Regions from separate parts of the Exiguobacterium sp. SH5S13 genome, predicted to be linked through region 2. Evidence: riboswitches for the same ligand, from Rfam matches in the RefSeq annotation. Region 2 holds a riboswitch; each other region holds the start of a gene.
The links. Region 2 has a riboswitch for S-adenosylmethionine ahead of mtnK (S-methyl-5-thioribose kinase). Riboswitches for the same ligand answer to the same signal wherever they lie in the genome.

Region 1 (10,162 bases), on a different contig from region 2:
TCGACGGCGTTCAGAATCGGGTAGAGCTGTTCGAGCACTTCGGGTAATGCTGGGGCGTCCCAGACGTCGCTCGGGCGAATCCCGTGGACGCGAATATTGCCTTGGTCAAAGTCTTCCTCAGGATTGACGAGCCATTGGTTCGTCTCGACGACTTCACCGTCTGTCAGTAGACTCCAACCGACAGAGCAGATGCTCCGACTGTCGCGATTGGCCGTCTCGACATCGATGGCTAGAATAGAATGTGGCATAAAAGTTCCTCTCTTCTCAAAAAATCTGTACAAAAAAAGTCTAACACAAGGTTAGACGGGAAAGCGATCATGCGGCCGAGAGATGCCGGCACGCCTCGGCGCAGCGCAAGCAAGCTTCAGAGCAACGTTGGCAATGGTCGTACAAGTGACGCCCGCATTCGACGGCACACGTATCACACACTTGCGCACAGAGCGCCGCGATCGGTCTTGTGAACGCCGAGTCGGTTTCGAGCGCGTTCAAGGTGAGCGTGGCGACTTCGGCGCATTCTTTCGTCAACCGGATGCATTCCGAGACCATCAGCAGATCTTCTTCTTGTAAACATTTCGAGAAGCAATGATTGCTCGCTCGGATACAATCGATCACGGCCAAAATCGTCTCTTCGACAGCGGCTCGGTTCATTGGAAGTCCCCCTTAAGATAAATGATGTCTTACAATCATTACCCGGTTCGTGTCGACTTAAACCGAGGCGGGGACACGAAAAAAGTCGGTCCACATCAGTGGACCGACTTAAGGAATGGAGCATAGCGGGCTCGAACCGCTGACCTCCACGCTGCCAGCGTGGCGCTCTCCCAGCTGAGCTAATGCCCCGTTGGAAATTATTATATCATTCTAATAAATGATTTGGCAACAAGAAAAACGAAAGAACTTTGAAAATCATTTTTGAAGTTTATTGGGCGCTAGAGCCGGGAAGAACAGACAGAATGTTATATTAAGAAAGCAGGTGCAACATATGGAGATGATTTTGCTGGCGCTACTGCCCGCACTCATGTGGGGGAGTATCCCGCTTATCGTATCTATTGTCGGCGGCAAGCCGATTCAACAATTGGTCGGCACGACGATCGGCGCGATGGTAATGGCGACTGTCATCGAGCTCGTCTTCAAACCAGAGTTCACGACGCTCGCGATCGTGACTGGTTTCATATCGGGTGTGTTCTGGGCGCTCGGACAATACCTTCAATTCCAGTCATTCCAAATTTTGAGCGTCTCGAAAGCGATGCCAATCAGTACAGGGATGCAGCTTGTCGGGACATCACTGTTCGGGGTCATCGTCCTTGGGGACTGGAAGACGCCGACTGAACTATGGCTCGGCTTCTCGGCCCTCGTCTTGATCATCATCGGGGCCGTCATGACGTCATATCAACAACATAAAGAATCTGACAGCAGTAGTGCTTTGAAAAAAGGGCTACTCGTGCTGCTCGTTTCGAGCATCGGTTACGTGACGTACGCCGTCCTCACCAACTACTTTGAGGTCGATGGCATCACCGCCATCCTACCGCAGTCACTCGGGATGTTCATCGCCGCGCTCTTGTTCAGTCTTCGTGAAAAAGATGTGAAAAAGTTTGATCCGAAGACGTTCAAGAACATCTTCGCCGGGCTTGCCTGGGGGATCGGGAACTTCGGGTTGTTCGTCTCGAGCGGAGAAGTCGGCATCGCCACGTCGTTCGCACTGTCTCAACTGAACGTCGTCGTCGCGACACTCGGTGGCATTTACTTGCTAAAAGAAGAAAAGACGTCGAAAGAACGCGTCTTCGTGTTTATGGGGATCGGTCTGATCGTGGTCGCCGGTTTTATGTTAGGGCTCGCGAAGAGCTAAAAAAACGACGGGTATGAGGCCCGTCGTTGTCAGCTTGTCCACGTCTGGTCGATGAACTCGTCACGGCCAGATTGTTTCCGGTCCGCTTTATAGTGGGCCGGATTTTTTTTATGATAATCTTGATGATAGTCTTCGGCCGGGTAAAAGACGTCAGCCGGTAAGATTTTCGTCACAATCGGTTGTTTGAACTTTCCGCTCGCAGCGAGCGCGTCGCGGCTCTGTTCTGCTTTCACGCGTTGTTCTTCCGTATGATAGAAGATGGCGGGCGCATATTGTTGCCCGCGGTCTTGGAACTGGCCGCCGTCGTCGGTCGGGTCAGTCTGAATCCAATACAGTTCGAGCAAGCGCTCATACGCGAACTGAGACGGATCGAACGTGATCTCGACGACCTCGTAATGACCGCTCGTGCCTGTCTTGACGTCTTTATACGTCGGATTGTCGACGTGTCCGCCCGTATAGCCGGATACGATGCCTTCGATGCCTGGCTGTTCCTCGAACGGTGTCACCATGCACCAAAAACAACCGCCTGCGAATGTAGCTTTTTCCAAAATAAAATCCCCCTCATGTTCATTCCAAAAAAAGCGCCCATGTCATCGACATGAGCGTTTTGTCATATCGTCCAAGGCGATGCCTTGCTGGAAGTAGCACCTTGCCGAAGCAGGTTGCTGTGAAGTCATAGAGCCAGGTCTCTCGTTCACTCAAGATATCGATATGTAGTTGGTGACAGCATCATATCATCTGTCTCGTTTAAACGTCAACGATTTGGTGTGCGCCGAAGTTGAAATAGCGTGGCACCAACAATCAAGATAATGAGGGCGATGGACGCAGGGAATGCCCACGGCAAATCATCCCCGAACAATTGTAGAAAGAACAGGGCGAACACGGACAGTAAAACAAGGATGTAAGAGCGGGACATGGCTACCTCCAATAACGTTTCTTCTAGTGTATCAAGTTGCACATCCAATGGCGATAAAAAGAAGGGGATTCGATGCATTCAGCGAATACCGAATAACATTGCCTATAAGGAGTGAATTGGATGCAAGACTTATTTGAACTAGACATCGAGACCGCACAGTGCGGCTATAAAGAAGGGACGTTCACGGCCCGGGACGTGACGGCCTACTATTTGACACGGATCGCTAGCTTGAACGATAAACTGAAAGCGGTCATCCAAGTGAACCCGGACGCGTTGTTCGAGGCGGAGGCGGCCGACCGTGCCTACCGACGCGGAGACCGGCTGCCACTCCTCGGTATTCCCGTTTTACTCAAGGACAACATCGAGACGGCGGGACTCATGAGGACGACTGCCGGCGCCGTGGCGCTCGAGCATCACTTTGCGGGTCGTGACGCTGAACTCGTCCGCCGCCTCCGTGAGCATGGGGCGGTCATTCTCGGCAAAACCAACTTATCGGAATGGGCCAATTTTTTGACGGAGGACATGCCGAACGGATGGAGCGGGGTCGGTGGCCAGACGCTCAATCCGTATGGTGACAATCTCGACGTCGGCGGTTCGAGCTCTGGCTCGGCGGCTGCCGTTGCGGCGAACTTGACGATGCTCGCCGTCGGCAGCGAGACGAGCGGGTCGATCATCCATCCGAGCGTCCATAACGGCATCGTCGGCATCAAACCGACGGTCGGGCTCATCAGCCGGAGTGGGATCATCCCGATTTCGCGGTCGCAAGATACGGCAGGTCCGATGGCGCGGACGCTCCGCGACGCGGTGCTCGCACTAGAAGCGATGTGCGGGGAAGACGGCTCGGACCCGGCGACGACACATCTGCCGGCCGGTCCACCGTACCGGACGTGTCTCGACGAACGTCAAGCCGTCGGCATGCGCGTCGGTTTCGTGAAGACGGAACTGTCGGATGAAGAACAGACGCTCTATCAAGAAGCGCTGGCGTTACTCAAAGCGAGCGGGGTCGAGCTCGTCGAAGTCGACCTGCCGTCAAACGACGGACTTGACCAAGGCGACGTCCTCTACCATGAGTTCAAGCTCGGGATTGAGGCGTATTTGGCGACGACAGCGCTCCCATATGAAACGCTCAAGGACGTGATGGACTGGAACAAGCGTCACCCGGAAACGATCCCGCACGGACAAGTTACGTTCGAGAAAGCGAATCAGTTATCAGGGCGTTTGACCGAGTCGAGCTACCTCGAGCGACGCTTAGCCGATGTCCGGCAAGCGAAAACGGACGGCCTCGATCGTTTATTGATGGAACAAACGCTTCACGCCCTGGCGTTGCCACACGACTTGAATTACGATATGGCGGCGAAGGCAGGGCACCCGACGGTCACGATCCCATATAAGCCCAAACAGAGCGGGGCACCTTTCGGGCTGTCATTCACGGGTACGAGCTATGCGGAACGAGACCTCATCCGCATCGCCTACGCGTTCGAACGCCACGTGACGCGTCCGATCCCGCCTATGTAAGAACGTTGCACCTGTCGCTCACGTCCGCTACAATGGTACGTATGCGGATTGAAGAAAGGACAGATTACAATGAAATCATCTATATATGGGCTGACATTTGATCAGCTGTCGGACGCTTGCGTATCTTGGGGATACAGTGCCTACCACGCCAGACAAATATGGGACTCGCTTTACATCGACCGTGTCAGACGGCTCGACGAGATCGCGGTTCGTCCCGAAGTGCGCGAACAGCTTGAGGCGAACTATGCGCTGACGACACAAGAACTGTTCGTCAAACAAGAAGCGGGTGACGGCACGGTCAAATTCTTACTTAAACTGCACGACGGGCATTATATCGAAACGGTGCTCATGCGCCATAAGTATGGACGTTCCGTCTGTGTGACGACACAAGTCGGGTGCAACATCGGCTGTAGTTTCTGTGCGAGCGGCCTCTTGAAAAAAACACGCGACTTGACGGCCGGCGAGGTCGTCGAACAGATCATGACCGTCCAACACTATTTAGACGAGGTCGGTGAAGGTGACCGCGTCAGCCACATCGTCGTCATGGGAATCGGGGAGCCGTTCGATAACTTTGATAACTTGGTCGACTTCCTCCGTGTCGTCAAAGACGATCGCGGTCTCGCGATCGCTCCTCGTAAAATCAACGTCTCGACGAGTGGACTCGCCGACAAGATCTACAAGTTCGCGGACCTTGACCTGCGCATCAACTTGGCCCTCTCGCTGCACGCGCCGAACGATGCGCTGCGGACGAGAATCATGAAGATCAACCGGGCGTTCCCGCTCGATAAACTGATGCCGGCGATCCGCTACTACGTCGAGAAGACGAATAAACGGATCACGTTCGAGTACATCTTGCTCTCGAAAGTGAACGACTTGCCAGAACATGCCGAAGAACTCGCGGCGTTGATCAATGACATCAAAGACAAGTCTTACGTCAACTTGATCCCATACAACCCGGTCAACGAGCACATCCAGTACGAACGGAGTACGACCGAGGACATCATGGCGTTTTACGACGTCTTGAAAAAACGGGGCATCAATACGGGCGTGCGTCTCGAGCACGGGACCGATATCGATGCGGCATGCGGTCAATTACGCAGTAAACAAATGAACGTCGAAGGCGCCAAATAAACGAGCGCTCCGGATCGGTTTCGATTCGGAGCGTTTTTATCGTGCCCGGGCGTATAATGCGTCAGACGAGAAATATCTTTAAACATTTTTGTGAATGATGAATAGTCCTTACCCCCTCAGGGAATAGTCTTTTGATATCAAAGCAGAGAGTGGAGGCAATTCAATGGAGACAGTAAACGCTACGTTATGGATTCGAGTCAGAAACACGCTCGGGGAAGGGCCTTGCTGGGACGCTGAACTGAAGCGGTTCTACTGGGTCGATATCGAAGGGCACGCGCTCTGGTGGTACGATGAGAAAGAAGATGAATTATCTTCGTTTGATATGGGACAGCAGGTCGGGTTTGTCGTCCCTAAAGTGACCGACGGCGTGATCGTCGGATTGAAGGATGGTATCTATGAGTGGGATGAAACGTCGAAACAACTCGATAAACTCGTCGAACTTGATGACCCGGAAGGTGTCCTTCGCTTCAACGATGGGAAAGCCGACCCGTACGGTCGTGTCTTCGCCGGGACGCTCCACTTAAAAGACGAGTCTGAGCAGGCGACGTTGTTCCGCTTGAACCGCGACGGCACGACCGAGGTCATGTTGAGCGGATTGACGTTATCGAACGGGTTGACGTGGTCACCTGACCATACGTCGTTTTACCATATCGATACGCCGACCGAGACGGTTCGCAAGTTCCCGTTCGATTTGAAAACGGGCACGCTCGGGGAAGGTGAGGTCGTCATTGATTTCAAGAATGAGGACGGGTTCCCGGACGGCATGACGTCGGATGAAGACGGCTTTTTATGGATTGCCCACTTTGCAGGCGGGCGCGTCACGCGGTGGAATCCGGAGACGGGACAAAAAGTGCTTGAAGTCATCGTCCCGGCGCCGAACGTCACGTCGTGTAGTTTTATCGGGGATGACTTAAAACAATTGGCAATCACGACGGCACGGGAAGGCATGGACGACGAGGCGCTCGCCGCTCATCCGGATGCGGGTTCGGTCTTCAAGATCGATACGGACGTGAAAGGGATGCCACTTTATCGGTTTGGTCGTTAAGGAGGGAAGGCTATGGTGAAGCGATTGCTCGTGCGAGCGGGAATCGGATTGGCACTAGCGGCGGTGGCTCGGGTCGGGATTCAAAAGATATTGGACGACCGGGCCCGGAAAGAAGACCATACGTATCTTGAACCAAAGTGGGACGAGACGCCGAGTGTGGATGCCGATAAGGATGATGACGAGGTCGGATTGACGCAACTTGATTCGATTTACCGGGCCGATTGGCAAGCGAACACGTATCCTCGCTCTGAGGCAGAACGGAAAGCGTTAGAAGAATAACCGGTACGAAGAACATATCCAGAGCTTTTTCTTCGGCCGTCGAGGCCTCAGAAAAAGACAAATGGCCGCTAGATGGCGACCGTTTGCGTTGCTCGTTCGATGGCGCCCCGACTCCTGCAGGAAAGCAATCCAACGGAGACCCAGCAGCGACGCGAGTCGCGATGTGGCTCCGGGATTGCCTGCGGAAAGCATGGGCGCCGGAAGGACGAGCGATAACAATTATGTTAGTCAACAAGAAAACACGCTCCTTTTGAGCGTGTATTTTTGTTGACAACGGACGTGATCCCGTTCATTATCTAAAAAGTAATGATTACGATTTAAAGGTGGTATACATCATGAAACGAATTCCGATCACAGTCTTGTCCGGATATTTGGGAAGTGGCAAGACGACGTTGCTCAATCATATGTTGAACAATCGGGACGGTAAAAAATATGCCGTCATCGTGAACGATATGAGTGAACTGAACATCGATGAGCGATTGATTGAAGGGGCGGGCTTTTCGCGGACGGACGAGAAGTTGTTGGAGCTGTCTAACGGTTGCATCTGCTGCACGTTGCGAGAAGATTTACTCGAGGCGGTCAGCGAGATCGCGACTGACCGACAGCTCGACGGCATCATCATCGAGTCGTCAGGCATCTCAGAACCGATCCCGGTCGCGCAGACGTTTACATATGCGGATGAAGCCTTGGGTATCGACTTGACGAGCCGGGTGTATGTTGACGCGATGGTGACGGTCGTCGACGCATATCGATTTTTAAAAGATTTCAATTCGGGCGAATCGCTGCATGAACGTAAACAGGCGGTCGGCACGGATGACGTCCGGGAAGTCGTCGATCTACTCGTCGACCAAGTCGAATTTGCGGACATCATCGTCCTCAACAAGGCGGACCGGGTCACGGAAGCCGAACTGAATGAGATTGCGGGTCTGCTTCGTGCGCTAAACCCAGCAGCGAGGTTACTGACAAGCACATACGGCAACGTGAGTTTGTCTGACATTTTAAACGTGAACCTGTTCGACTTTGACCAGGCGATGCACGCCGCCGGATGGATCCAAGAGCTCGAGACAGACGACCATACCCCTGAAACCGAAGAATACGGCATCAGTTCATTCGTCTATCGCCGCCGCCGTCCGTTCCATCCCGAGCGGTTGCTCGCGTGGATCGAACAGTTCCCGGAAGAAATCGTCCGGGCCAAAGGGTTTTTATGGATCGCTTCTCGGAGCGACATCGCCTGCTTGTTCTCACAAGCGGGGTACGCGTCGACGCTCGAACACGCCGGCCGCTGGTTGGCGACACTCCCGGAAGTAGAGCGACAGCAGATGTTTGCCGCCGAACCAGAGCTCGAGACGGATTACATCGAGCCGTATGGGGATCGACAGACCGAGCTCGTGTTAATCGGTCAGCGGATGGACCGTGAGCCTGTCGAGCGTGAACTCGACCGTTGTCTGCTGTCGGATGAGGAGATGGCGTCAGATTGGTCGACGCTCTCGGACAACTTGCCGGGATATGACGCGGTACGGACATACGAATAAGAGACAAAACAGGACGACTCATTTCGAGTCGTCCTGTTTTGTCTCTTTCAAGATCTTAAATTTCGGTTTGATCGATTCGTTATTGAACGCTTCGAGTATCGTATTTTCGTTGGCCATGCGAATTTGTTGCGGTTCGCCTTTTGACGTCGTACCGATACAATACATGCTCGCCTCATGCTCGGCGAATAACGTCTTGTACAGTGTGGAATGGTGCATGAGGCGTCCGGGTGAGCCCCAACCGACGATGATCATGCCGCCGCTCGTCTCGACCTCGTCGAGCGTCTCTTCCACGTAATGAAAATTCACTTCGTCGAGTTGGGACTCGACGTAGGGTAGGTTGTCATTGATGGCGAGCGTCGGGACGAGACTGATGACGCGCATCTCGCGGATCGGTTTGTCCAAATGGTTCCGCATGAGCATGTAGGCACGTTGAGATGTCGTACCTGATAAGAACGCATCGCTCATCCGTGGAGAATAGATGATGACGGCACAAATTACCCCATCGACGACATCGGTGAATTCATACGTTCGCATGTAACGCTTTGTCTTGTCTTCGTTAAATATCGATTTGACTCGAATCGTCACTTCCTCGATATGCGTGTTCATGTTGTTTCCTCACTTTAACCAAATAGTGCCGGGTCATGCCCAGCCTGCGAACCAATCGAGATACCGGATCGTATACCGGGCGACCTGCTGCGTTGTCGTCGTCGCGTCACCAGGCAGTAACGACAGCTCGTCCTGGTACTGCTCATAAAAGGACATGACGTCTGACACGTACTGGTCACTCCGGTTGTATTCAAAGATGGCGTTTTGAATCGAGTCGACCGAATCAGTCGTCTGCCCGCCGTGCTCGCTCAAATAGTAAGCGGCGGCATGGGCCGAGTCGACCAAACTATGAGGGTCGGCCTTGCCGTCATCATCCCCGTCTCGGCCTAAGCCGCCGTACTGCTCAATCAGCGTCAAGTCGGTCAAATCGACTTCGTCTTCCGGGACATCACCTTTTTGGTCATCCGTATCGTACTGCCAACCGAGCCACGTCCGCGGCATAAATTGGAACGGTCCGATCGCGCCGACCGAAGAGCGCATCGATGAACTGTGCGAGAAGATCGTCTCGACACGGTGGACGGCGGCGAGTAGCCGCCAATCGACGTCATAGGTGGCCGCGGCTTCCTTGTAGACGTCTTGGTGGACCGCCGGGATACCGTGGTCACCGTAATAGGCCCGGTAGAGGGCGTTGTTCACTTTATCATGTTGACCAAACCAGCCGATTGCGCCGAGGCACAGCACGATCACAAGCATTACGCCGGTCAGTCGCAGCATCATTCGTTTCAAGATTCCGCCTCCTAGCTTTCTAGACAATACCCGAATAGTGTAGCATATAGCTAACAGGAAGGACAGGAGAGGATATAGATGCTTGAACAGGTCGTCTTTACGATTATTCTTGCGTATTTATTGATCGTACAACTATTCAACGCCCGGCTCGTGAAGCCGATGATCGAGGCGCTCGGGAGAACCCGTGTCTATGAAGAGACGATCAAGTCGGCATGGGGGCTGAGCCTGCTCTTACTAGCGCTCGTCTTCTTGTTCCAAGTCCCGCCGGAAGCGGTCGGTCTCGGGTTCGCGCCGCCGGATGGGGACGGGCGCGCCTGGCAGTATTTCTTCTTTTCGACCATAGTCATCTCAGGTCTCATCGCGTTCTATTTGCTCGTCAAGACGTCGGCCGCGTTACGGACAAAGCTTCGGCCGTTTTACGGGCTTGAGATTGAACGGTTGCTCCTTCCGCGCACGACCGACGAAGCGAGGGCGTGGGGCGCAGTATCGTTCACGGCCGGGGCGACCGAAGAGTTCATATTCCGCGGCGTCCTCTTGTATACGATTTCTTTATACACGGACGTCCCGGA
Region 2 (10,162 bases):
CCGATATGGGTCACTTCTAGCGCGCTCCGCTCCTCGATTTGAATCACATCGTCCGCCGTTAAATCAAACGTCGAGTGCGGGGCCGCGACGTAAAACGGGATCCCGTAATGTTTAGCCAGGACGGCGAGCTGGAGCGTGCCGATCTTATTGGCGACGTGACCCGTCCGTGTGATGCGGTCAGCGCCGACGATGATGGCGTCGACTCCTTTCGCCTGAATCGTCCAAGCGGCCATATTGTCGGTGATGAGCGTGACGTCGATGTCGGCCCGGTCGAGCTCCCAGACGGTCAGGCGTGCCCCTTGGAGGAGCGGCCGCGTCTCACAAGCGAAGACGTTAAACGCGATACCTCGCTCTTTCCCGACGTAAAACGGCGCGAGCGCAGTCCCGTAACGCGACGTCGCGATCGCCCCGGCGTTACAGATCGTCAAGACGTTCCCCCCTGCCGGCAGCACCGTGAGCGCATGCTCCCCGATGGCCCGATACGTGTCGACGTCTCGCTCGAACAGCGCGATGGCCCGATGTTTGATGTCAGTCGCGATTCTTTCAAAGTCGTCTCCGACGTTGAATCCGAGAAGCGACTCGATCACGTTTTGCAGATTGACCGCCGTCGGACGGGTCGCGATCAATCGACGGCCGACGAGGTCGAGCCGGCGTGTGAAGTCCGGGTCATCCTGGAGGCGGACCGCTTCTTTCGCGAGCACGAATGCGCCGAAATAGGCGATGGCCGGCGCGCCTCGGACTTGTAACGTCTCGATGGCGTGCTCCGCCTGTTCGAGCGTCGCGATCGTCACGTACCGCTCTTCATGGGGCAGTAACGTTTGGTCTAAAATGACGAGCTCGTCCCGGTTCGGGTCGAAGCGAATGTTTTGGACTGTCATACGCGTACCCCCGCTAACAGCGTCACTAAATCATCGATCGAACGGATATCGTGGCGCTGTTTAATGAGCGTCGTGCCGAGCGTGAGCGCTTCCCGTTTCCGCTCGAGCCGGACCGTTTCCGGTAACGTCTCGAGGTCAGCGACTCCGGCGAGGCCGATGGCGCGGCGAATCAGTTCGCATCCGGCATAGCCGATCGTGTCGCTAAAGATGGTTTGAAGTAGCTCATCGACGAATCCGTCCGTGTTGAACGGTTCGACCGCCGTCTCAAACTTCGTCCGGAACGTCTTCTCAAACGTCTCCCATACCGTCAATACGTCCGTGAACCGTTCGAACCGTTTGAGTGGGTCATGGAACGTCGATAGCGTCAAATGGGCGACGATTTGCCCGATGTCAAAGCCGAACGGTCCGTAAAAAGCGAACTCTGGATCGATGACTTTCGTCTCTTGTTGCGTCGCGAAGATACTGCCTGTATGTAAGTCTCCGTGCAAGAGCGCGTCGTGTTTCGTGACGAAACCGACTTTCAGTTTCGTGACCTCCACTTTCAATTTCTGGTCACGCCAAAGCGCTTCGACGTCCTGACGGAGCGCGGTTTCGATGTTGTTCGATTCGGCATCTTTGTACGGATCGGTGAAGATCAGTTTTTCAGTGATGTCGCACAGTTCCGGGTTGTAGTAATCCCGTTCTTTCCGCTTCTTCTCAATCGGGCCGGCCGTATAGTCTGACGTCTCAAACAACGTCTGTCCTAAAAACTCACCGATGTGACGGGCGAGTTCAGGATACGTTTTCCCTTCCAAATAGCCCGTCCGGACGATATCAAAGTCGGACAAGTCCTCTAAAATCGTGTAGGCGAGCGTCCGGTCACTGCCGAGAACGACCGGGACGAAACGCGGGACGACGCTAGCGAATTCGCGCAACGCGAGCTGCTCGATCCACGCCCGTTCAAGTGTGAGCGGCCAACTCTCTCCGACGACTTTCGCATACGGTAGCGCCTGCTTGACGATGAGGCTCGTTTCGCCTTGACGGATGCGGAAGACGAGGTTCAAGTTGCCGTCCCCGATCTCCTCGCAATGCGCGATGCCCCCATCTTCGAGTAACCCTAACGTTCTGACGTGCTCGACGACTGTCTGTTCTGTAAATGGTTGATAAGCCATGTCTGTTTCCCCTTTCGGTATATTCCCCACAAAAAAAGCCCCTTTCTCCGCGAGAAAGAGGCACAGCCGTAACGGTTGTTCCTCTCATCTGTCAGACGTATGTCTGGTGGATGTAGCACCGTGCCTACTGGTCGGTTGCTGCGGCGTCATCGGGCCAATTCCCTCTGCCAACTCGCGATAAGAGTGTCATATTCGATTGTGTGAACTTGTTGTGATGAATGTTACTTACTCGAGCACCAAGTTGTCAACGTCAATTTTCGGACCCGGTGTTGTCTTTTCCCGGGCATATATAGAAACAATGAATTCAACTATTTTTTCTCAAAAAAAGGAATTGACGAACCGGATATTGTGTGACAAAATTCAATTAAATTTCACAACTTCAAAATACATTCTTATCAAGAGCAGACGGAGGGGACAAGCCCGATGATGTCGCAGCAACCGACCCGATTGGGCACGGTGCTAATTCTTGCAGCGTAAGCTGAGAGATAAGAGTTCATTTTTTTATGATGACCTCTTGCCTCGGCATGGGGTCATTTTTTGTTTGACCGGAAGGAGGAACGAACATGAGTATTACTGCCACATATGAAATCAGCCGGACGAACCGCGTCGCGACTGTCGCCGAGAAAATCGCCCTTGAACTGACCGTCGGCACATGGACGGAACTGCCCCACCTAGAGCAAGAACAATTAAAGGCGTATCGGGGCGAGGTCGTCTCAACGACGCACACGGAAACGACGAGTCGCTTCACAATCCGTTATCCGCTCCATAACGTCACGCCCGACTTCTCATCCATCTTGACGACGACGTTCGGGAAATTATCGCTCGATGACTCGGTACGCTTGATCGACTTGACGTTACCCGAAACGCTTGCGTCTGAATTCCCCGGAGCAAAGTTCGGTGTTCAAGGCGTTCGTGAGTTGCTCGACGTCCATGATCGCCCGCTCGTCATGAGCATCTTTAAAGGGATCATCGGCCGTGATTTACGCTTCTTAGAACAGCAACTTCGAGACCAGCTCGCCGGCGGCATCGACATCGTCAAAGATGATGAAATCCTATACGATAATCCGCTCACTCCGTCGCTTGAACGAGCTAAAATCGGGGCGGCCGTCATCCAAGAACAGTTCGAAACGACCGGGAAACGTTCGCTCTATGCCATCACGCTCAGCGGTCCGGTGTTCGGGCTACGTGACCAAGCGCTCCGCTTGATCGAGGCGGGCGCGACGGCACTGTTGTTCAACGTCTATACATACGGGCTCGACACACTCCGCGAACTCGCGAGCGATCCAACAATTAACGTCCCGATTTTGGCGCATCCGGCGTTCGCCGGCGCCTTGACCGGCTCGATCAGCCACTCGCTCTTGCTCGGGAAATTGTTCCGCCTCGCGGGGGCCGACTTGACGCTGTTCCCGTCCCCATACGGTTCACTCGCGACACCGTCCGATGAGGCGTTCGCGATTCGGGATAGCAGTGCTCGGCCGCACTGGGCGAAGCCGATTCTACCGGTCCCGTCGGCCGGCATCCATCCGGGGCTCGTCCCGGACATCATCCGTGATTTCGGCACAGACGTCGTCATCAACGCCGGCGGCGGCATCCACGGTCACCCAGACGGCGCGGCTGCCGGGGCCCGGGCGTTCCGACAAGCGATTGAGCAAGTAGTGGGCGTGGCGAGCCAGACGAACGAGCTCGAGGCCGCGCTAAAGGCGTGGTCAAAACAATGACGATTCACATCTTGTGTGACTTCGACGGGACGATCACGGCCGAGGACAACATCATCGCTTTGATGCGGGCGTTCGCACCGCCCGAATGGCACGCGCTCAAAGACGACGTGCTCGCTCAAGACATCTCGATCCGCTCCGGGGTCGGACAGATGTTCCAGCTGTTGCCGAGCGCTGACGCTTCGGCGTACCGTGACTACTTGCTGGACCGCATCACCTTGCGCCAAGGTTTCTCGACGTTTTTGGCAGAAGTCCGGCAACAAGTTTGGAAGTTCGACGTCGTCAGCGGCGGCATGGACTTTTTCGTGTACCCGATCTTGCAAGACCACGTCGCGCCGGACCACATCTACTGTAACGTCGCCGACTTCTCGGGCGAGACGGTACGCGTCGACTGGCCCTACGCCTGTGACGCGCATTGCACGAATGATTGTGGTTGCTGCAAACCGACAATCGCCCGGACGATCGTCGATCCCGTTGATCGCTTGATCGTCATCGGTGACTCGGTGACCGACTTCGAGATCGCCAAACGGGCCGATTTCGTCTACGCCCGTGGGCAACTCATCACGCTCTGTGAAGCAGAAGGCATCGCCTACGCCCCGTTCGAGACGTTCGACGACATCACCCATCACATGAAGGAGGTGCACGTATGAGCGTGACCGCACGTTGGCTTGAACTCGCCGACATTAAAGACGAACTCGCCGCGCGCGACTGGTTCCCCGGAACGAGTGGCAATTTGGCGATTCGTGTCTCCGACGACCCGCTGACCTTCCTCGTCACGGCGAGCGGACGCGATAAACGAAAACGGACCGCGGACGATTTCGTCCTCGTCGACGCGGCCGGCAGGTTACTTGGCGAACAAACTGGCAAACCGTCCGCTGAGACGTTGCTACACGTCGAGGTGTTCAACAAGACTGCGGCGACGTGTTCACTCCATGTGCACACGGTCGACAACAACGTCATCTCCGAGCTCCATGCCGTGAACGGTGAGGTCGTCTTCACGGGGCAAGAGATCATCAAGGCACTCGGGTATTGGGAAGAGGACGCGGTCGTCCGGGTCCCGATCATCGACAATCATGCCGACATCCCGACGCTCGCGGCCGCCTTCGCGCCTCACGTCCATTCAAGCGCCGGTGCCGTCCTCATCCGTAATCACGGCATCACGGTCTGGGGCGAGACGCCGGCTGCGGCGAAACGTTATTTAGAAGCATACGAATTTTTGTTCAGCTACACGTTAAAACTACGCGCCTTAGGCGTCCATTCATAAGGAGGAACTATCTATGGCAACTGTCTATTTCCAACAAACCGAAGAACGTCTCGTCGACCAATCTGAAGTGAACGTATTTTTAGAATCGCGCGGTATTCTGTATGAGCAGTGGGACATCGCTAAACTTCCGGTCGCGCTTCAAGAAAACTACGAACTGACGGACGACGACAAGCAAGCCATCCTCGCAACGTTCCGTGACGAGATTCAAGACGTGTCGGAGCGCCGCGGCTATCAAACGGCCGACGTCATCTCGCTGTCTGACGCGACACCGAACTTGGACGAACTGCTCGTCAACTTCCAAAAGGAACACCATCATACGGACGACGAGGTCCGCTTCATCGTCAGCGGGCACGGCATCTTCGCCATCGACGACGCCGAACGTGGCTACTTCAACATCGAACTCAATCCCGGCGATTTGATTTCGGTCCCGGTGAACACGCGCCACTACTTCACGCTCCAAGACGACCGCCAAGTCGTCGCCGTCCGCATCTTCGTGACGACAGAAGGCTGGGTGCCGATCTACGAGAAGCAAGACGTGACTGCCTAACAAAAAATCCTGCCTTCCGCATACGCGAAAGACAGGATTTTTTTAATGCTTGACCGCTGTCGGTTTGGAAGAGAACCAACCCCAAACAGCAATCCCGACCATGACCGACCAGAAGAACAGTGTCCAACCTAACGAGTGGACAAAACCGTCTGGAAGACCCATGAACGCGAACGGTGTACCGGCAATCAGTTCCTTGAAGCCAGGGTGTTCGAGGACGAGTACCGTCAACTTCACACCGACCCAGCCGACGATGAGGAAGGCGGCCGTCTCAAGTGTCGGACGTTGATGCAGCAGCTTCACGAAGACGCGGGCCGCGAATCGCATCAAGATGACCCCGATGAGTCCACCCGTCAAGACGACGAAGAATTGACCTGAGTCGATTCCACCGATCTCTCCAAGACCGAGCGGCGGCAAGCTGACTGCGAGTGCGACCGCTGCCAAGATCGAGTCGACCGCGAAAGCGATGTCGGCGAACTCGACTTTTACGACCGTCCACCAAAACTCTTTTTTCGTGACCGGCTTCTCGGTAATTGCCGTCTCTTCTTTCGCCTCAGCGGCGAGGTCTTGTCTTGGATCCATCTTGCGCGCCTTGTACGTCATATATAGATGTCGCGCGCTCATCCCGATCAAGTAAAGGGCACCGAGTGCTTGGACTTGCCAGACGTTGATTAAGAACGAGATTAAGAATAATGCGATGAAGCGGAAGACGAACGCTCCTAATAAACCGTAGAATAGCGCTTTCTTCTGTTCTGTCCGCGGCAAGTGCTTGACCATGACGGCCAACACGAGCGCGTTGTCTGCAGATAGTAGCCCTTCAAGACCGACGAGTACGACGATGATCCAGGCGTACTGCAGGATTAACTGCCAATCCATTTAAAAACATCCCCTTTTTTTGTGTGTTCTTTCATATTTAACAGTGATCTATTTTTAAGTTCACAGGAACATTTTATTTCTGTGCGTAAATTAAATCAATCTTCTTTCGTTCAATGTCTGAAGTTTTTTCCGCAGAACAGGTTCAAAGCATGTTCGCGAAGCAAAATGATACCCAGTTTGTATCCATTTCGTGATAAAATCCTAACAAGAACGAGTGGCGGTCATTTGCCCTCTTAAAAAAGGAGAATCCGATTATGTCTACAAGCCATGTCGCTTTACCTACTAAAGCAGAACGACATAAACTATTCGGCTCGGTCCCGCCGGTCAAAGGTACGAAACCGACAGAAAAAGATAAAATGGTCGATCTTCAAAATACACCTAAGAACTTCTTGTTCGCACTCGACAGCGTCGGGATCTCGAACGTCAAACATCCCGTCAACATCGAAACGCCAGACGGCATCCAAGCGACGGTCGCAACGTTTGAATTAACGACATCACTCGTCCAAGATCGTAAAGGCATCAACATGTCACGCTTGACGGAACAGCTCGACGCGTACCATACGCAAGGCTGGACGTTATCAAACCGCTCGCTCATCGAGTTCGCCCAAGAACTCGCCGAGCGTATGGAACAAACGGAAGGTCAATTGACGGTCCGCTACCCATGGTTCTTCAGCCGGAAAGCACCGGCGACGGGCCTCAGCGGTCTTATGAACGCTGACGTCATGCACAACGTGACATACAACCTCGAGACAGGTATGGCGAGCGTGACGGTCGGTCTCGTCATCAACGTGACGACGCTATGCCCATGTTCAAAAGAGATCAGCGAATACAGCGCCCATAACCAGCGCGGCTACATCACAATCGAAGCCGGTCTTGACGAAGCGTCGCTCGACGGCTTCGACTGGAGACTCGCATTGCTCGATGCGGCGGAGTCGAACGCATCGGCACCACTTCACCCGGTCTTAAAACGTCCGGATGAGAAACGGGCTACAGAAATCGCTTACGAAAACCCGCGTTTCGTCGAAGATATGGTCCGCTTGATTGCAGCCGACTTGTACGAGATGAAACAAGTCGTCAACTTCTTCGTCGAATGCCGAAACGAAGAGTCGATCCACCAGCACGACGCCATCGCGTCAATCACGTTCGATAAACGTGACAACTAAAAACGAGTGAAGCCAGATACTTGGCTTCACTCGTTTTTTTATACACTTTGTATGAGGCGGATCGTCAACAAAAGGACAATCAGGACGATCCACACCGCCCAGATGGTGCGCCATCTGTTCCAGTCGAGACGCTTCACGAACGCGTATACCGTCAAATAGAGGACGATCAAGAGCGGAATGACGACCCACGGATTGTCGAGCATCACGCTTCGACGTCACCGTCCCAAGCGAGCATGCCGCCCTCGACGTTGACGACTTTGAACCCTTCCGATTCCAAATAGTCGCACGCCGTCTGGCTGCGTCCGCCCGAGCGGCAGATGACGTGATAGACGTTGTCTTGCGCGAGCTTCTCGGTCACGCCCGGGAATTCAGACAGCGGATAGAGCGGCACGTTCGGGATATGGCCCGCGTCGTACTCGTCTTGTTCGCGTACGTCGATGATGTGGAGCGACTCCCCGTTCTCAAGCTTTTCACGTAATTCGGTTGCATGGATGCTTTGCATGCTGTTTCCCCCTTAAATTGTTATCCCCTACTAGTTTACCTCAGTTTCGTGTCGGACAAACTCCAATTGATGATCGTCTCGTCATCGCAGTAGAAACCTTTCAGACCACAACGTTCGACCATGTCACTTACCCAAGACTGACTGCCGCAAAATAAAGTGAAGTGGCTATCCCATGGCGGTACGATGAGCCAATCATGCTGATAGCCGAAAAACGTGCGATGATTCATGTGCCATGTATCGGCTGCAAGAACTTCTCGAATATTGATAAGATGGCGCTCCGTACAAAATTCGTCGCCGCTCCATATCCATTCTTCTCCCGTCTCCAGAAGCGCCCTTAATACCCGATTCTTTAAGAAATCAGACAGCTCGCCTTCGCCAGGTGGGAGCAAATTCTCGCGCTCGCAAAATTCAATGATTCGATTTGCGCCTTCTTTATCTTCGGCATGCGGTTTCAACGCCCCAATCATCGTTCGGAGTGCGTGATCGATACGTTTGACGTCTTCAAAACCAAGTTGGCGTCGCATGTCTTCCCATGCGACGGCATGAAAATGCTGTTCCACTTCGTTTTTGTTCATCTCGACATATCGGTCAATTGCGGTAGGATCTTCTATCGGTCCGAGAAACGGATGGTACGCGACGAACACTTCTTCAAACACGCCCTCATAGTAAGTTTTAATCGGAAAATCATCTCCACCGCCGAACATGGCGTAGCGATGTCCTTCCGGTAAAGTGATGGCTCCCTCAATCTCCTCCATGTGACCGCCTCCTTTTCCAATAGTTTACAACTACGCATCAAAAAAAGCATCCTCCACTGTGGGAAGATGCTTCTGACTTACGCTTCGTTGCGCTCGTCAATCGCTTGTGCCGCTGTGATGAGCGTCAATTTATAGACGTCTTCTTCATTACAGCCACGCGACAAGTCGTTGACTGGCTTGTTGAGACCTTGCAAGATCGGTCCAATCGCTTCGTATCCACCGAAACGTTGAACCATCTTGTAGCCAATGTTCCCGGCTTCGAGGCTCGGGAAGACGAACACGTTGGCGTTACCGGCAACTTCAGAGCCCGGTGCTTTCTTCGCTGCCACGCTCGGGACGAACGCTGCGTCGAACTGAAGCTCACCATCGATTGGAAGGTGTGGCGCTTTCTCTTTGGCGAGACGCGTCGCTTCGATGACTTTCTCGGTTTCAGGCGACTTCGCCGAACCTTTCGTCGAGAAGCTGAGGAGCGCGACTTGCGGCTCGATGCCGAACGTCTTCGCCGTCAACGCTGACAAGTAGGCGTTCTCGGCAAGGTCGGCCGCGTCCGGTGCGATGTTGATCGCACAGTCCGAGAAGACGTATTGCTCATCGTCACGTACCATGATGAACACACCTGATGTCTTTTTGATGCCTTCTTGCATCTTGATGATTTGAAGTGCCGGACGGACCGTATCGGCCGTCGCATGCATCGCACCCGAGACAAGACCTTCCGCTTTGCCCGTGTGGACGAGCATCGTACCGAAGTAGTTCACATCTGACGACAACAATTCACGAGCTTGTTCAGCCGTCGCTTTGCCTTTACGGCGCTCGACGAACGATTCGACGAGCGTGTCGATATCTTCGTATGTCGCTGGGTCATACTGCGTCAAGTTCGAGATATCAAAGCCGTGTTTCGCTGCGACTGCATCGATGTCCGCTTTCGGACCGACGACGATCGGGTTGACCATGCCGTCATTTTTTAAACGGACTGCAGCTCCAAGGACGCGCTCATCGACGCCTTCTGCTAAGACGATGGTCGGACGAATCGGGCTGACTTTTTGCTTCAACGTGTCAAATAATTTCATGGTAAGTGAACTCCTTTTCGATTGGAAGATATCTATGTTTTCTCTTTAGGACACATTTGTCCGTATGCGTGTTTTATTATACACAGTCCTTTTTTTAAAATAAACTATTCTGCCCATATCGTCATAAATCGCTTGAAATCAGTCATTATATGAATAGAACAGTTATGTATTTATGACTGATACAGGTTGCTGTGAAGCCGTTTACATTTCTGCGTCCGCTTTTCCCCTTTCCTCGTCTCGATTGTGA
Region 3 (10,162 bases), on a different contig from region 2:
ACCGGCGCGACGATGACGGGCGACGAACTTGCCGAAATCGCGGAACTCGCTACGAAACATGATTTGTGGGTTGTGAGCGATGAGATCTACGCAGAGCTGTCTTACGATGCCCCGTTCACGAGCTTTGCGACGCTCCACGACATGCGCGAGCGGACGATCGTCATCAACGGTTTCTCAAAAGCGTTCGCGATGACCGGATGGCGCCTCGGCTTCACGTGTGCACCGGAAGTCGTGACCCGGGAAATGCTTAAAGTGCATCAGTACGGCATGATGTGTGCGCCGACGCTCGTCCAATTTGGAGGGCTAGAGGCGTTGCGCAGCCGTGACCAACACGTCCCGAAGATGGTGAAGAGTTATCGCCAGCGTCGTAACTATTTTATCCAGGCGTTAAACGACGCAGGTCTCCCGACCCACGTCCCGGGTGGTGCGTTCTATGCATTCCCATCCATCCGCCATACCGGGCTTTCGAGCGAAGAGTTCGCCGAACGGTTGCTGCTTGAAGAGCGAGTGGCGGTCGTTCCGGGCAATGCGTTCGGAGCGAGCGGGGAAGGCTTTGTCCGTGCGAGTTATGCGACGTCGATCGAGCAACTTCAAGAAGCGATCCGCCGTATCGATCGGTTCATGAAACAGTTTGAACTGGCAACATCAACGACAGACTCTCAGCGATGAGGGTCTGTTGACGTTTTGACGATAAGGTTAACGGTGATCGCGCCTCGCCACGACCGAATATCGACCGATTATTCTAAAATGGGTTGAACGATGTAACATAAAATGGGAAGATAAACGAAAGTGGCGTGTGAATATAGATTATGGGGTCGAGATTGAGGGCGGATTAGAAGGTAAATGAGTGAGGCACCCGAACCTTGAACATTCGTACGAACCGACCGCGACGGACTTGGGGATATCGGTCGGTCGATTCGCGATGAGTTTGGACGAGATGGCTAGTGGGGATGTCTATGACATCGGCTAGCAGCGGACGTTTGCGACATCTTAAAACAAAAAAAGGGCTAGGCGTTAGCCTAGCGGAATCAGGGGGGAATACTTGAAGTCTTGCTTGATTTGTATTTACCCTGAGGTGCGACTTTGAAACGTCAAAATAATCCTAAATAATCTTTTTTACTATTTTCTACACTTTATCGAAAAAAGTATGTTATAGTAAGTTGATGAATTTAGCATAGGAGTGTTTGTAATGGCAAAATACGAAAAAGATCAAGTTTTAAAAGGTAAAGTAACAGGAATTCAACCTTTCGGTGCGTTCGTCGCACTCGACGACGAGACACAAGGTCTTGTCCACATCTCTGAAATCTCACATGACTACGTGAAAGACGTGAACGAGTACGTTCAAGTCGGCCAAGAAGTTGAAGTGAAAATTCTTGATGTTGATGAAGCATCTAAGAAAATCAAGCTTTCAATGAAAGCGACACAAGAAGCACCAAAACGCGAGAAGTCGGCTAAGCCAGCTCGTCGTGGCGCACCACGCCGCAACGAAGCTTCAAACTTCAAGCAAGAAGAAGCGCCAGGCTTCACAGTCCTCAAGGACAAGCTCGAAGACTGGATCAAAAACACGAACTTCAAAAAGTAAGTGATGAAAGGCGGCCTATTCCAAATAGGTCGCCTTTTTTTTGTGCAGGAAATTGAATAGACGTTCCCGAAAGAGAATTAGAGAAAGGAGTGGTCTACATGAAGATTGGAATCATCGGGACAGGGGGCATCGCCACAAACGCACACATCCCGCATTACATCGCGGCCGGGGCGGACGTCGTCGCGGTCATGAACCGGACACGGGAGCGCGGGGAGGCGGTTGCCCGTCAGTTCGGGGTTGAACGGGTTTATGACACGGTAGCAGACATGCTCGATAGCGAGCAACTTGATGCGGTCAGCGTCTGCACACCGAACGCCCTGCATAAAGACCATGTCATCCAGGCGCTCGATGCCGGTTGTCACGTCCTTTGCGAGAAACCGCCGGCCATTTCGGAGCGTGAGGCGGACGAGATGTTACAAGCGGCCAAACGGGCCGGCCGGACGCTCCACTACGGCTTCCATTTCCGGCATCGGACGGACACGCAACTGCTGAAACGCTTGATTGACTCAAATGAACTCGGTCACATCTATGCGGCGACCGCGCTCGCCCTAAGGCGCCGTGGCATCCCAGGTTGGGGCGTGTTCACGGACAAGGAGCTCCAAGGAGGCGGGGCGCTGCTTGATATCGGCGTCCATATGCTCGACCTCGCCCTCTATTTGATGGATTATCCGAAACCGGTCGACGTGATCGGTCATGTCGGACAGTATCTTGGGACGCGTCCGGGTGTCGGGCTGATGGGGGACTGGGACGCCGACAACTTCTCGGTTGAAGACACGGCCCGGGCGATGATCACGTTCGAGAACGGGGCCTCTCTCTTTTTAGATGCGAGCTTCATGGCGAACATCGGGCCGAAGGATACGATGAACGTGGAACTGAGAGGGACAATCGGCGGGGCATCGTTGTTCCCGCTCACGATCCACACGGAAGAACATGGCGCTCTGTTTGACAAGACGCCGGCTCATTTGACGTTACAAGACCCGTACGCGACACAGATTCGCTCCTTCCTTGAGGCGTGTCGGCATGAGCCGTCATACGAGCAGGCCGAACAGGCGGTCCTGCTTCATCAAATCATCGACCGCATATACAGTCAGGGCTAATCACTTTTCAATCCAGAAAAACAGGGTATATAGTGTAGGTGTTACATATTTTTGAAGGAGGATGACTTATGCACAACTTTGAATACAAAAACCCAACGAAATTGATCTTCGGGACGCATCAGATCGAGAAGCTCACAGGGGAGCTCAAAGCGCTTGACGCGAAGAAAGTGATGCTCGTCTATGGAGGCGGGAGCATCAAGAAGAACGGGACGTATGAGGAAGTCGTTGCTGAATTAAACAAAGCGGACATCGAGTTCGTCGACTTCTCAGGTGTCGAACCGAACCCGCGGATTGAAACGGTGAGACGTGCGGTCACGAAAGCGCGCGAAGAAGGCATCGACGCCTTGCTCGCGGTCGGCGGCGGTTCAGTCATCGATTGCACGAAATTGATCTCGGCAGCGATCCCGTATGACGGCGACGCATGGGACATCGTCCTCCGTGACCATATCCCGACTGAAGCGGTACCGTTCGGGACGGTGCTCACGCTCGCGGCGACAGGTTCTGAGATGAACTCCGGTTCGGTCATCACGAACTGGGAGACGCAAGAGAAATATGGTTGGGGCCACCCGCTCGTCTATCCGACGTTCTCGATCCTCGACCCGCGCTATACTGTGTCGGTGCCGAAAGACCAAACGATCTATGGCATCGTCGACATGATGAGCCATTGTTTCGAGCAGTACTTCCACCCGAACCACGCTCCGGTCCAAGAGCGGATGACCGAAGGCGTCTTGAAAGCGGTCGTCGAGTCGGCACCGAAGCTCGTCGACGACTTAGAGAACGTCGACTTACGTGCCATCATCTTGTTCGCAGGCACGATCGCCTTGAACGGGGTCTTGCAGATGGGCGCTTCTGGCGACTGGGCGTCGCACAACATCGAGCACGCCGTTTCGGCTGTCCATGACATCCCGCACGCCGGCGGCCTCGCCATCCTCTTCCCACGCTGGATGGAGCACGTCCTTGAAGAAGACAACGCGGCACGGTTCGCACGACTCGGGACAGAAGTATTCGACGTCGAACCGGGTGCGACCGACGTCGAGACGGCGAAACGCACGATCACAGCGGTCCGTGCCTTCTTCGACCAACTTGGTGCGCCAAGTTCGCTCCGCGACTATGAGATCGACGAATCGACGTTCGAGGCGATCCTTGATTCAGCGATGAAACGTGGAGCGTTCGGACGTTTCCGTACACTCGAACGCGAAGACGTGGCTACGATTCTCGAGCTGAGCAAATAAGGCGATTTGATGCCTATTTTGCAATAATGATTGAACGAATCCGTCGTTTCCGTTTATGATGGGTCATGTATGGCTCTTAGATGAGCGATTTAAAGGAGGAAATGCCATGTCAACAGTACGTTTCGATTATTCTAACGCCCTGTCTTTCGTCGGGGAACACGAAGTCGATCAAATGCAAGAAACGGTGAAAGCACTCCATTCGGTCATCCACGACCGGAGCGGTGCCGGCAGCGATTTTCTAGGCTGGGTCGACCTTCCAACGAATTTTGATACGGATGAGTTCGCACGTATCAAAGCGGCCGCTGAACGAATCCGCGACAACTCAGACGTCCTCGTCGTCGTCGGAATCGGTGGGTCGTATCTCGGCGCTCGTGCAGCCATCGAGATGCTGCAACATTCATTCTTCAACGTGTTGTCAAAAGAGGAGCGTAACGCCCCGCAAGTCTTCTTCGCGGGCCACAACATCTCGTCAACGTACATGACGGAGTTGCTTCAAGTACTCGAAGGCAAAGAAGTCTCAGTCAACGTCATCTCAAAATCGGGAACGACGACAGAGCCGGCAATTGCTTTCCGTGTCCTCAAGCAGTTCATGGAAGAGAAGTACGGCCAAGACGGCGCACGCGAGCGCATTTATGCGACGACAGACCGTGCCCGTGGCGCTTTGAAGACGCTCGCTGATGCAGAAGGTTACGAGACGTTCGTCATTCCGGACGATGTCGGTGGACGGTTCTCTGTCCTCACACCAGTCGGTTTGCTTCCAATCGCGGCGGCAGGCATCGATATCGATGCCCTCATGGAAGGTGCGCGTGACGCGGAAAATGCCTACAGTTCACCTGAACTTTCAGAGAACGAGGCGTACCAGTACGCGGTCGTCCGTAACGCCATGTATGCGAAAGGTAAATCAATCGAACTTCTCGTCAACTACGAACCGGCACTCCACTATGTATCAGAGTGGTGGAAACAGCTTTACGGCGAGTCAGAAGGCAAAGACAACAAAGGGATCTTCCCGGCGGCAGTTGACTTCTCGACTGACCTCCACTCGATGGGACAATACATCCAAGAAGGTCGCCGCGACTTGTTCGAGACGGTCATCCGTGTCACGAACGTCCGTCACGCGTTGAACGTCCCTGAAGACGCACAAGACCTCGACGGCTTGAACTTCCTTGCCGGTGAGACGATCCAATTCGTCAACGACAAGGCGGCAGAAGGAACGCTCCTCGCCCACACGGACGGAAACGTGCCGAACCTCGTCGTCGAATTGCCAGAGATGACGCCATATCATCTCGGCTACTTGTTCTACTTCTTCGAGAAGGCGTGCGCGATGAGCGGCTACATTCTCGGAGTCAACCCGTTCAACCAGCCAGGTGTTGAAGCATATAAAGCGAACATGTTCGCGTTGCTTGGAAAACCAGGTTACGAGGAACAAAAAGCTGAGCTTGAAAAGCGCTTAAACCAATGATTTATTGTAGGTCCGCCTCGGCGGGCCTATTTTTTTGTTTGAAACTAGGGTGAGACAAGGTAAAGTGAGAGTAGACACGGGAAAGAAAGGGATGGACTATGTTGACATTCACGGACTACTATCACAATAAAGTCGAGTTGAGCTTCGAGCACTATCCATTTTCGGATACGCCGCTTCACGTCTGGGTCGTCGCCCGCTATGCGGACAAATGGGTGCTCACGAAGCATAAGCAGCGCGGACTCGAATTTCCGGGAGGGAAAGTCGAACCCGGAGAACACGAAGACGACGCGGCGATTCGGGAAGTGTACGAGGAGACGGGAGGTGTCGTCAAGACGCTCCATTATTTAGGGCAGTACCGGGTGCTCGGGCGTGGTGACACCGTCATCAAAAATATTTATTTTGCGGAAATCGAACGGTTCGAGGATCATCCGGCCGTCGATGAGACCGACGGGGCCGTCTTGTTGGACACGTTACCGACGAACCTGCTCCGTAACGGCCGCTACAGTTTCATGATGAAAGATAAAGTGTTGCCCGAAACGATGAAAGTACTCCATGACAAAAAGTTGGTTTGATCGAGTCGACGTCCTGCCTCCTTATGCGGGATACCCCGTTCATCGAGGTTGGTACGAGACGAGTGACGGGGAAGAAGTCGTCGCCTACACGATCACGCCAAAACGCCCGAACGGCCAGGTGCTGTTTTATTTACGAGGCGGCACCGGGAGGATTGGTGACGTCCGGTTGCCTCGGCTAATGCAATTCGCGGCGAAAGGGTTCCATGTCGTGGCGCCGGTCTATCGCGGGAACCACGGGGGAACCGGAAAAGAGGATTTCGGAGGCGCCGACTTAGAGGACGTCGTGTCTCTGTATGACCGCGTTAGCCGGACGCACGAGACGATCCACGCCCTCGGCTTTTCCCGGGGCGGCATGATGGCGTTGTCGCTCGCATCAAAACGTCCCGTCACGTCGGTCACGTCGTGGGCGGGTGTGACGAATTTGGAATGGACGTATGAAGAACAGCGTTCGATGCGGAAGATGTTGCGCCGGATGACCGGGGGAGACCCGGCGGCGGTCCATGAGGCGTATGTCGAACGGTCTCCGCTCTTCAAAGACTGGCAGGCGCCGACGCTACTCATTCATGGGACGGACGACGAGCAAGTCCGGCTTCGTCATGCGACCGCCCTCGCCGACAAGATCGGTTCGCAAGCAGAGCTTTGGATCTTGCCGTTCGCCCATCAGCTCCCGTTCTGGGAAAAATGGAAGACGACGGACCGAGCGATGGATTGGATGTTGGCGATTGCAAGAAAAAATGACTAGTACCCGAGCGGGGTACTAGTCATTTTGAGTTAGAAGACGATTGGGCCGGCCGCGATGACCTTCTCACTCGCTTTCGTGAATCGTTTAAAGTTTTGTTGGAACTTCAAGGCGAGCGCTCGCGCTTCGACATCGTAATGAGCCGTATCTTTCCAAGTGTCACGTGGGTTGAGCACGTCTTGTGGGACGCCGTCGATATGGACTGGGATGTCGACGTTGAAGATGTCGTGCTTCACAGTGTCGACGTCACGCAATTGACCGTTGATCGCGGCGTTCACCATGGTCCGTGTGTAGCTGAGCTTCATACGCGACCCTTCACCGTAAGCCCCGCCGGTCCAACCCGTGTTGACGAGGTAGACGTCGACGTTATGCTGTTCGATCAACTTGCCGAGCATGTCGGCGTATCGTTCCGGGGCGAGCGGCAAGAACGGTGAGCCGAAGCAAGTCGAGAACGTTGCTTGTGGCTCGGTCACGCCGCGCTCCGTCCCGGCTAGTTTTGATGTGTAGCCAGATAGGAAGTGATACATCGCCTGCTCTTTCGTCAACTTGCTGATCGGCGGGAGCACCCCGTAAGCATCGGCCGTCAAGAAGACGATCGTGTTCGGGTGACCGGCCCGTGAAGGGAGCATCGCGTTATCGATGTATTGAATCGGATAAGCTGCTCGCGTATTTTCGGTGAGCGAGATGTTTTTGTAGTCGGGTGAGCGGTCTTCGTTCAAGATGACGTTTTCGATCAACGATCCGAAACGGATGGCGTCATAAATTTGAGGTTCGTTCTCACGCGACAAGTTGATCGTCTTGGCGTAGCAACCGCCTTCGATGTTGAAGATGCCGTCTGGTGACCAACCGTGCTCATCGTCACCGATGAGATGCCGTTCCATATCGGCCGATAGCGTCGTCTTTCCCGTGCCCGATAGTCCGAAGAAGAGCGCCGTCTCCCCGGCGTCCGAGACGTTGGCCGAGCAATGCATCGACAAGACGTGCTGTTCAGGTAATAGGAAGTTCATGACCGAGAAAATCGATTTTTTAATTTCGCCGCCGTATTCTGTTCCCCCGATCAGAATGGTACGTTTGGCGAACGAGACGAGGATAAATGTTTCTGAGTGCGTCCCGTCAACTGTTGGGTCGGCCTTGTAGCTCGGTGCATAAATGACCGTGAACGGGTCAAACGCAGCTCTCGTCGGCCACTCTCGCAAGAACAACTGCTTCGCGAACAAGCTGTGCCACGCGTACTCGGTGATGGCGCGTACAGGTAGCGTGTAGTGCTCGTCAGCTCCAGCCGAAGCTTCGAGATAATACAGCTTCTGTTTCGTCTCGAGATGGGTGAGGACTTTGTCGAGAAGAGCGGTGAACTTTTCTTCTGCGATCGGCTGATTGATCGGCCCCCAGTCCACTAACGAGTTGCTGACTTCATCTTGGACGACGAATTTGTCTTTCGGTGACCGTCCTGTGAATTTCCCTGTACTGACCGATAAAGCCCCGTCTTTCGTCAGTACGCCTTCACCGTTACGAATGGCTTCTTCCACCAGTTCTGGAACCGTTAAGTTCCGTAATACATCGGCACCCTTAATTAATTCTTCGATTTTCAGGAGCGTAGTCGCCATCCTGAATCCCACCTTTCCCCTAAATAGATGTGGATGAAATCCGCATACTTCCGCGTTTAATTAGTATGACATTTTCATTATATGTGACACACTAATCGAAAACAAGCATTTCTTTACCCTTTAAAGTAAGCGCTTTCTTACAAAGACATTCTAACATATTCTGTATAAGCGGGGAGTGAAAAAACGGAAACCGTCAAAAAAATGTTTGATATTTCACAAACATAAATGATTTCCGTGATTACGAAGAAATTTACAAATTAAGCAGATACGCTTGACAGAACGGTATGGCATTTATATGATGGTGTTCGTAACGGATACTCTTATTCTGAGCGGTGGAGGGAACAAGGCCCTACGAAGCCCAGCAACCGTCCGATCCTGTAGTCTTTTTCGGAAAAGGTGCTATCCTGAAGCGAAGCGACAGCTTCGAACGATAAGAGGGTAAGGAAGAACGATTCAACCTTTCCCATTGAACGTGGCGAAAGGTTTTTTTCATTACCGTCCCAAAGCAACGCGTAAGGGGAACGAGTACCGTCCACACATCACCCTTATTAATAGGAGGTTTTTCGAAATGTCAAACTTGAACCGTCGACTTTTCACTTCGGAGTCCGTCACTGAAGGACATCCGGATAAAATTTGTGACCAAATCTCAGATGCGATTTTGGATGCAATTTTGGCTGAAGATCCAAACGCCCGCGTTGCGGCTGAGACGTCTGTCACGACAGGTCTCGTGCTCGTAGCTGGTGAAATCACGACATCGACTTACGTGGATATCCCGAAAGTTGTACGTGAAACTGTTCGTGAGATCGGCTACACGCGCGCCAAATATGGTTTTGACGCTGAGACTTGTGCTGTACTCACAGCAATCGACGAGCAGTCAGCAGACATCGCACTCGGTGTCGACCAAGCGCTCGAAGCTCGTGAAGGTCAAATGACTGACGAAGAAATCGATGCGATTGGTGCCGGTGACCAAGGCCTCATGTTCGGTTATGCAACGAACGAGACACCTGAACTCATGCCGCTCCCAATCTCACTCGCTCACAAATTGTCACGTCGCTTGGCAGAAGTCCGCAAAAACGGAACGCTCACTTACCTTCGTCCAGACGGTAAGACGCAAGTAACTGTTGAATACGACCAAGACAACAACCCGGTCCGTATCGATACGATCGTCATCTCGACGCAACACGCAGAAGACATCACGCTCGAGCAAATCCAAGCGGACCTTAAAGAACACGTGATCGCAGCAGTCATCCCGGCTGAACTCATCGATGCCGAGACAAAGTACTTCATCAACCCGACTGGCCGTTTTGTCATCGGTGGACCACAAGGTGATGCAGGTCTTACAGGACGTAAAATCATCGTCGACACATACGGTGGATATGCTCGCCACGGCGGTGGTGCGTTCTCAGGTAAAGATCCTACCAAAGTTGACCGTTCGGCAGCATACGCGGCCCGCTACGTGGCGAAAAACCTCGTTGCAGCTGGACTTGCTGACAAAGCGGAAGTTCAACTTGCATACGCGATCGGTGTCGCACACCCGGTTTCAATCGCGGTGGACACGTTCGGCACTGGTAAATTGAGCGAGACTGAACTCGTTGAACTCATTCGTGAGAACTTCGACCTTCGTCCGGCCGGCATCATCAAGATGCTCGACCTTCGTCGCCCGATCTACAGACAGACAGCAGCTTACGGACACTTTGGTCGCACAGACGTTGAACTCCCATGGGAGCAGACGGACAAAGCGGCATTGCTTGAAGAAGGCGCAAAACGTTTCGCATAAGCATAAAAAAACGACCTTTCGCGAGAAAGGTCGTTTTTTTATTATGCTTGTGGTTTATTTTCGTTTGTTGCGTTCTCGTTGCCGAGTGCTGTATCTTTCG

Region 1: linked by a shared signal. The riboswitch ahead of msrA (peptide-methionine (S)-S-oxide reductase MsrA) and the one ahead of mtnK (S-methyl-5-thioribose kinase) in region 2 are both predicted to bind S-adenosylmethionine.
Region 3: linked by a shared signal. The riboswitch ahead of metK (methionine adenosyltransferase) and the one ahead of mtnK (S-methyl-5-thioribose kinase) in region 2 are both predicted to bind S-adenosylmethionine.

Annotation. Positions count from the first base shown of each region.
Region 1 covers NZ_SJUS01000029.1:449-10,610, forward strand. Annotated here, with positions in the region: gene EVJ30_RS13080 (3'-5' exonuclease) at 1-248, opposite strand, end outside; gene EVJ30_RS13085 (four-helix bundle copper-binding protein) at 316-648, opposite strand; tRNA gene EVJ30_RS13090 (tRNA-Ala) at 765-837, opposite strand; gene EVJ30_RS13095 (GRP family sugar transporter) at 980-1,843, shown strand; gene msrA (peptide-methionine (S)-S-oxide reductase MsrA) at 1,873-2,391, opposite strand; SAM riboswitch class I at 2,454-2,553, opposite strand; gene EVJ30_RS15310 (hypothetical protein) at 2,598-2,759, opposite strand; gene EVJ30_RS13105 (amidase family protein) at 2,880-4,274, shown strand; gene rlmN (dual-specificity RNA methyltransferase RlmN) at 4,344-5,405, shown strand; gene EVJ30_RS13115 (SMP-30/gluconolactonase/LRE family protein) at 5,569-6,450, shown strand; gene EVJ30_RS13120 (hypothetical protein) at 6,463-6,729, shown strand; gene EVJ30_RS13125 (GTP-binding protein) at 7,065-8,261, shown strand; gene EVJ30_RS13130 (DUF1643 domain-containing protein) at 8,280-8,867, opposite strand; gene EVJ30_RS13135 (lysozyme family protein) at 8,901-9,584, opposite strand; gene EVJ30_RS13140 (CPBP family intramembrane glutamic endopeptidase) at 9,672-10,162, shown strand, end outside.
Region 2 covers NZ_SJUS01000022.1:45,526-55,687, reverse strand. Annotated here, with positions in the region: gene mtnA (S-methyl-5-thioribose-1-phosphate isomerase) at 1-878, opposite strand, end outside; gene mtnK (S-methyl-5-thioribose kinase) at 875-2,029, opposite strand; SAM riboswitch class I at 2,111-2,213, opposite strand; SAM riboswitch class I at 2,419-2,521, shown strand; gene EVJ30_RS11605 (2,3-diketo-5-methylthiopentyl-1-phosphate enolase) at 2,593-3,747, shown strand; gene EVJ30_RS11600 (2-hydroxy-3-keto-5-methylthiopentenyl-1-phosphate phosphatase) at 3,744-4,394, shown strand; gene EVJ30_RS11595 (methylthioribulose 1-phosphate dehydratase) at 4,391-5,008, shown strand; gene EVJ30_RS11590 (cupin domain-containing protein) at 5,022-5,555, shown strand; gene EVJ30_RS11585 (TerC family protein) at 5,598-6,428, opposite strand; gene folE2 (GTP cyclohydrolase FolE2) at 6,683-7,591, shown strand; gene EVJ30_RS15185 (hypothetical protein) at 7,630-7,797, opposite strand; gene EVJ30_RS11575 (rhodanese-like domain-containing protein) at 7,794-8,093, opposite strand; gene EVJ30_RS11570 (DUF2711 family protein) at 8,129-8,848, opposite strand; gene pta (phosphate acetyltransferase) at 8,926-9,915, opposite strand.
Region 3 covers NZ_SJUS01000006.1:71,157-81,318, forward strand. Annotated here, with positions in the region: gene EVJ30_RS05335 (aminotransferase) at 1-669, shown strand, start outside; gene EVJ30_RS15400 (hypothetical protein) at 848-970, shown strand; gene yugI (S1 domain-containing post-transcriptional regulator GSP13) at 1,190-1,582, shown strand; gene EVJ30_RS05345 (Gfo/Idh/MocA family protein) at 1,681-2,679, shown strand; gene EVJ30_RS05350 (iron-containing alcohol dehydrogenase) at 2,748-3,911, shown strand; gene EVJ30_RS05355 (glucose-6-phosphate isomerase) at 4,018-5,370, shown strand; gene ytkD (RNA deprotection pyrophosphohydrolase) at 5,469-5,942, shown strand; gene EVJ30_RS05365 (alpha/beta hydrolase family protein) at 5,923-6,684, shown strand; gene pckA (phosphoenolpyruvate carboxykinase (ATP)) at 6,714-8,285, opposite strand; SAM riboswitch class I at 8,603-8,722, shown strand; gene metK (methionine adenosyltransferase) at 8,854-10,062, shown strand; gene EVJ30_RS05380 (YtxH domain-containing protein) at 10,104-10,162, opposite strand, start outside.